2 regions of the Serratia marcescens subsp. marcescens ATCC 13880 genome follow, and region 2 is predicted to be linked to the other one. Evidence: predicted binding sites of a transcription regulator. Region 2 holds the regulator's gene; the other holds the start of a gene.
The links. The regulator ArgR, encoded in region 2, controls arginine synthesis, uptake and breakdown. The targets are predictions, from matches to a motif close to ANTGAATAAAAATACANT.
Positions count from the first base shown of each region.

Region 1: the regulator ArgR is predicted to act here: its motif matches at 1,488-1,505, upstream of argA (amino-acid N-acetyltransferase).

Region 1 covers NZ_CP071238.1:4,074,406-4,077,820, forward strand. The annotation lists gene amiC (N-acetylmuramoyl-L-alanine amidase AmiC) at 45-1,298, opposite strand; gene argA (amino-acid N-acetyltransferase) at 1,538-2,863, shown strand; gene recD (exodeoxyribonuclease V subunit alpha) at 2,902-3,415, opposite strand, start outside.
Region 2 covers NZ_CP071238.1:426,301-429,715, forward strand. The annotation lists gene mpl (UDP-N-acetylmuramate:L-alanyl-gamma-D-glutamyl-meso-diaminopimelate ligase) at 1-409, shown strand, start outside; gene yhcN (peroxide/acid stress response protein YhcN) at 607-870, opposite strand; gene yhcN (peroxide/acid stress response protein YhcN) at 991-1,254, opposite strand; gene argR (transcriptional regulator ArgR) at 1,658-2,128, opposite strand; gene mdh (malate dehydrogenase) at 2,593-3,415, shown strand, end outside.

The sequences.
Region 1 (3,415 bases), 1.5 Mb from region 2:
TCTGCAATCCGCAAAAATAGCCGGACTCGCGCCCGGCCCTGCTTTTATCGGCTCGCCAGCGCGCCGCCGTTGGCGAAATAAGCCTTGATGCCCGCCAGAATCGACTCCGCCACCTGCTGCTGGAAGTGGCTGGTGCGCAGCTTGCGCTCCTCTTCAATGTTGCTGATAAACGCCGTTTCCACCAGGATCGACGGGATATCCGGCGCCTTCAACACCGCAAAACCGGCCTGATCGACACGATTCTTGTGCAACCGGTTGATTTTCCCTATCCGATTCAACACTTCCTTGCCAAACTTCAGGCTGTCGTTGATGGTCGCGGTTTGGATCAGATCGAACATGGTGTGATCGAGATAACGGTCGCCACTCTTGCTGACACCGCCGATTTGGTCCGACGCGTTCTGCGTCTGCGCCAGGAACTTGGCCGCCGAGCTGGTGGCGCCCTTGGTGGACAACGCGAACACCGATGAACCGCGCGCGGCGCGGCTGGTGAAGGCGTCGGCGTGAATCGAAACGAACAGATCGGCGCGCTGCTTGCGCGCCTTGGCGACGCGCACCTTGAGCGGAATAAACACGTCTTCATTGCGCGTCATGAACACTTTCATGTTTGGCTCGCGCTTGATCATGGCGCTCAGCTTGCGGGCAATCTGCAGCACGATGTCTTTCTCGCGCGTCTTGTACTTGCCGATAGCGCCGGGATCTTCGCCGCCGTGGCCGGGATCCAGCATGATGACGATCGGCCGATCGCGCCCCGCCTTGCCGGCCTGCGGCGCTTCCGGCGGCAGCGTGCGCTCCAGATCGCCCTTGTTGTAATCTTCCAGTAACGCCAGTAGCGGATCATACTCCTCACCCCCGCTGCCGCCCTTGGTCGGATAGAGATCCATCACCAGACGGTTGCGATACTCCGGCACCGGCGCCAGCGTGAAAATATGCGGGCTGACGCTTTGTTTGAGCTCCAGCACCAGCCGCACGGTATTCTGATCAAACTGGCCGACGCGCGCCTGCTTGAGATAAGGATCGTCGGCGCGCACCTGCCCGGCGATGCCTTTCAGCACGCTGTTGAGGTGAACACCTTCGATGTCCACCACCACGCGATCGGGATTGGTCAGGGCGAACTGCTTGTATTTCAGTTCGACGTTGGATTCCAGCGTGACGCGGGTATAGGTGGAGGATGGCCAGACGCGCACGGCGATCACGTGCGATGATGCGGCGAAGCCCGTACGACTCACACTCAGCAACCAGCTGGCGGCAACGCCCTGTAATAAACGACGGCGGCCCAGATTGTGATTAGCGTTTGGCATGCGGCTCCGGCAGTAATAGCTGTTTACAACAGATGAAAAAAACACCAATGAAATGGGGATGCCGAAAACTTTAACCAATCATTCCAGCCCTGTCATCAGAAAATCTTTTTATGGTTTTTCAATTTATTAACGATTTAGCGCCCTTAGCGCACGCTTCATGACGATTTCCCACTTGCCATCGGCGCAATAAAAGAATAAAAATACAAAAATATCGTATAAATATGCAAAGAGGTTTGGCCGTGAAGGAACGTAGTACAGAGCTGGTGCAAGGATTCCGTCACTCAGTCCCCTATATAAACGCCCACCGCGGCAAGACGTTCGTCATCATGCTCGGCGGGGAAGCCATCGAACACGAGAATTTCTCCAACATCGTCAACGATATCGGGCTACTGCATAGCCTGGGTATTCGCCTGGTGGTGGTTTACGGCGCACGGCCGCAGATCGACGCCAATCTGGCGCAGCACAATTATGAGCCGATCTACCACAAACACACTCGCGTGACCGACGCCCATACGCTCGAGCTGGTTAAGCAGGCCGCCGGCCTACTGCAGCTCGACATCACCGCTCGGCTGTCGATGAGCCTCAACAACACGCCACTGCAAGGCGCGCACATTAACGTGGTCAGCGGCAACTTCATCATCGCGCAACCGCTGGGCGTCGATGACGGCATCGACTACTGCCACAGCGGCCGCATTCGCCGCATCGATGAAGAAGCGATCCACCGTCAGCTCGACAGCAACGCCATCGTGCTGATTGGCCCGGTCGCGGTTTCGGTCACCGGCGAGAGCTTCAACCTGACCTCGGAAGAAGTGGCCACCCAGTTGGCGATCAAACTGAAAGCGGAAAAAATGATCGGTTTCTGCTCCTCACAGGGCGTGACCGACGCGGAAGGCAACATCCTTTCCGAACTGTTCCCCAACGACGCGCAAAAGCGCCTTGAAGAGCTGGAGGAAAGCGGCGATTACCATTCCGGCACCGTGCGTTTCCTGCGCGGCGCGGTGAAAGGCTGCCGCAGCGGCGTGCGTCGCAGCCACCTGATCAGCTACCAGGAAGACGGTGCGCTGGTGCAGGAACTGTTCTCGCGCGACGGCATCGGCACCCAAATCGTGATGGAGAGCGCCGAACAGGTGCGCCGGGCGACAATCAACGACATCGGCGGCATCCTGGAGCTGATCCGGCCGCTCGAGCAGCAGGGTATTCTGGTGCGCCGTTCGCGTGAACAGCTGGAGATGGAGATCGACAAATTCACCATCATCGAACGCGATAACCTGACCATCGCCTGTGCGGCGCTGTACCCGTTCCTGGAGGAAAAAATCGGTGAGATGGCCTGCGTGGCGGTACATCCCGATTACCGCAGCTCTTCGCGCGGCGAGATGCTGCTGCAGCGGGTAGAAAACCAGGCGCGACAGATGGGGCTGAAGAAGCTGTTCGTGCTGACCACCCGCAGCATCCACTGGTTCCAGGAACGTGGCTTTACCCCGGCGGAGGTCGACGTGCTGCCGATGCAGAAACAGGCGTTGTACAACTACCAGCGCCGCTCCAAAATTCTGCTGGCGGATCTGTAATCCCAGTGGGCGCGGCCGTTGCCGCGCCCGTTCATCGTTTATTCCGTTGCCTGCAGCCGTTCAGCCAATCCGCTGCGGCGCTGGGTCGGCGTGCGAATGGCCCGCAGCAACACCGCCTCCGTGGCATACAGCGAGAGCTGCTGACGCGCGCGAGTGATCGCGGTATAGACCAATTCACGCGTCAGCACCGGCAGGAAGTGATTCGGCAACACCAGAACCGTATGGTCAAATTCCGATCCCTGAGATTTGTGCACCGTCATGGCATAGGCGGTTTCATGCGCCGGCAAACGGCTCGGCTGCACCGACTTGATGCTTCCATCCGGCAATTGGAAATGCACGCGCAGATCGCCGTGCTCATCCGGCAGCGTAATGCCGATATCCCCATTGAATAGCCCCAGCGCGCTGTCGTTGCGGCCGATCATCACCGGCCGCCCCCGATACCAACGGCCGAGCACGCCCGGTTTGCGGTCGATCAGACCGGCGCGCTGCAACCCGATCTCAATGCGCTCGTTCAGGCCGGCGACGCCGAACGGCCCTTCACGCAGCGCGCAC
Region 2 (3,415 bases):
CACGGTTTACGACGACTTCGCGCACCACCCGACGGCGATCCTGGCCACTCTGGCCGCGCTGCGCGGCAAGGTCGGCGGCACGGCGCGCATTCTGGCGGTGCTGGAGCCGCGATCCAACACCATGAAAATGGGCATCAGCAAAAACGATCTGGCGCCTTCGCTCGGCCGCGCCGACGAAGTGTTCCTGTTCCAGCCGCACCACATTCCGTGGCAGGTCGCGGAAGTGGCGGATGCCTGCGTGCAGCCGGCGCATTGGAGCGCGGATCTCGATACGCTGGTGGAGATGGTGGTGAAAACCGCGCAGCCGGGCGACCACATTCTGGTGATGAGCAACGGCGGTTTCGGCGGCATTCACGATCGCTTGCTGGACGCGTTGGCGAAAAAGCAGGAACCGAAGGTGACCTACTGATCGTTCAGCCGCATAAGCCAATCTAAGGGCCGCATTCGCGGCCTTTTTTACGCCCATAAAAAAGCCCTCGCGAGCGAGGGCAACGGGGTTCGTCGGATAGGACGACGAGAGGGTCTCTGGGAAATCGGCGTTTGCGTCAGAACTCGGCAGTGGCAGTGACGAGGGTAATCAGCTCTGCAAAGCCGTTCCCAGAGTTGTTATTTGTAAATCTCGGCGGTGGCGTGGTAGTTGCCTTCGTTACGGGCTTCGATCACGCGGTAGGCGGTCGCGCCTTTCGCGTCGGCTTTCTCCGACAACGCCTGGCGAATATCGGTCGGCGCGCCGTCGATACCGCTGACGGTAATGGTGCCGATAGATTGCAGATTGGCGGTCTGATCGTTAGTCACCAACTGGGCGGCAGATGCGCCGAAGGAGATGACGGACAGCAAACCGAGTGCAGCAAGAGTAGTTTTCATGTTCATGATAGCGATCCTTGTTCATAACAGCCTGGAAGGGCTTGGCAGCGATTTTTATTCTTGAAGGCCGTTATGACAGCGTTTGATTCCAGAGAGGTATTGCCCGTTGCCGGGTAATGCCGTTACTTATTTGTAGATTTCAGCGGTCGCGTGGAAGTTGCCGTCGTTGCGCGCTTCGATTACGCGGTAAGCGGTCGCCCCTTTGGCGTCAGCTTTGTCGGACAGCGCCTGGCGAATGTCGGAAGGCGCAGCGGCGACGCCGCTCACGGTGATCACACCGGCGGGCTGCAGTTTTGCGGCCTGGGTAGCATCAACAGATTGTGCTGCGAATGCACCAAAGGAAAGCATGGACAGAACGCTCAGGGTTGCAACGGTAGCTTTAATTTTCATCATCTCACCTCATCGTATTCTTTTATCAGTTCCAACGAACTGTGATTCAGTTCACGAAAATGAGTATACAGCTAGTAACGCGAAAAATTAATAGTTCGCTAACAGTTTCTAGTGAAACTTTAACCTCATGATCCTTATTTTTTATAACCATAAGGAATAAAAAACGCTCATAAAACGATCTTTTGATGTTAAATTTATGTAATTTCAATAAGGTAAGTGATTTTGACCAAAAGTGCGGAAGATCACAGTGGGTACTGCTGGTTACATGGATATGTCATGGAAATGTGTTGTTGCGGGATAAAAAAGCAGTGTTAAACGCGGTTGAAGGCTGGGAAGGTAACGCGAGGGTTAAAGAAGCGCTAACAAAATGCGGTTTACAGCCGCACTTTGTTAGCGCCAGGTTTCACAGCTCTTGCTCGAACACGCCCAGGATCGCTTCATGCAGCTTCTGAGCGGTAAAGCCGCTGGACGGGGTGACGAAAATCGTGTCGTCGCCGGCAATTGTGCCGAGGATACCCTGGGATTTACCCAGTGAGTCGAGCAGGCGGGCGATCAGCTGCGCGGCGCCCGGGCTGGTGTGGATCACCACGACGGCATCGTTATGGTCGACGTCGAGCACCAGATTCTTCAATGGGCTGGTGGTGGTCGGCACGCCGAGTTCGGCAGGAAGGCAATACACCATTTCCATTTTGGCATTGCGCGTACGTACCGCGCCGAACTTGGTCAGCATGCGCGATACTTTGGATTGGTTAATGTTTTCGAAGCCTTCTTCTTGCAGCGCCAAAACGATCTCGCCTTGAGAACTGAATTTTTCTTCTTTCAATAACGCTTTGAACGTCTTGATCAGATCTTCCTGTTTTGCGGGATTACGCATTTTGCACCGTGGAATGTTGATAGTGGAAGCCATGATTATGCATATAGATGAATTTTTATGCAACAAAGGCCGCCCCAAAGAAAATAAAAATGACCGGACGGCGAGGAAAGGGCGGCATTTTAACAAAATCCGGCCGCGATGAATATGCCCTTTTGGCGACGGAAAATCGGCCTGCAGTGGTAAATAAAATGTTATTAAAATGATGTTGTTCTGATGTTGCGTAAGGGTGTAATGTAACGGCCGGTTAACTTGCTCGTGAATAACCTCGCACTATTTTTGATTAGTGTGCGCTATGCCCTTCATGCGTAAGCGATTTAATCTAAAATGGGCGCGACAGCGGCCGTTTTATTACACCTGCAGGCAAGAATTGGCTAATTTATTGTTTTGAAAGGTGTAATAACTTAAGGTCCGTAACCAACACATTCACGGCGCTTTATATATTTAAGATAATAAAGGAGTATAGGATGAAAGTTGCAGTTCTCGGTGCTGCTGGCGGTATCGGCCAGGCCCTCGCCCTTCTACTCAAAACCCAGCTTCCTTCAGGTTCTGAACTCTCTCTCTACGACATTGCCCCCGTTACCCCAGGCGTTGCCGTCGACTTAAGCCACATCCCAACCGCAGTTAAAATCAAAGGCTTCAGCGGCGAAGACGCGACTCCGGCTCTGCACGGCGCGGACGTGGTGCTGATTTCCGCCGGCGTGGCCCGTAAGCCTGGCATGGATCGCTCTGACCTGTTCAACGTTAACGCCGGCATCGTGCGTAATCTGATTGAGCAAGTGGCGAAAACCTGCCCGAAAGCCTGCATCGGCATCATCACCAACCCGGTTAACACCACGGTTGCCATCGCGGCGGAAGTGCTGAAAAAAGCCGGCGTTTACGACAAGAACAAACTGTTCGGCGTGACTTCGCTGGATATCATCCGTTCCAACACCTTCGTGGCCGAGCTGAAAGGCAAGCAGCCGGAAGAATTGAACGTGCCGGTGATCGGCGGCCACTCTGGCGTGACCATCCTGCCTCTGCTGTCGCAGATCCCTGGCGTGAGCTTCACCGAGCAGGAAGTGGCGGATCTGACCAAACGCATTCAGAATGCCGGTACCGAAGTGGTAGAAGCCAAAGCCGGCGGCGGATCTGCAACGCTGTCCATGGGTCAGGCGGCCGCCCGTTTCGGTCTGTCTCTGGTGCGTGCGCTGCAGGGCGAGAAAGGCGTTGTGGAATGCGCTTACGTTGAAGGCGACGGCAAATACGCTCGCTTCTTCGCGCAGCCGCTGGTGCTGGGCAAAAACGGCG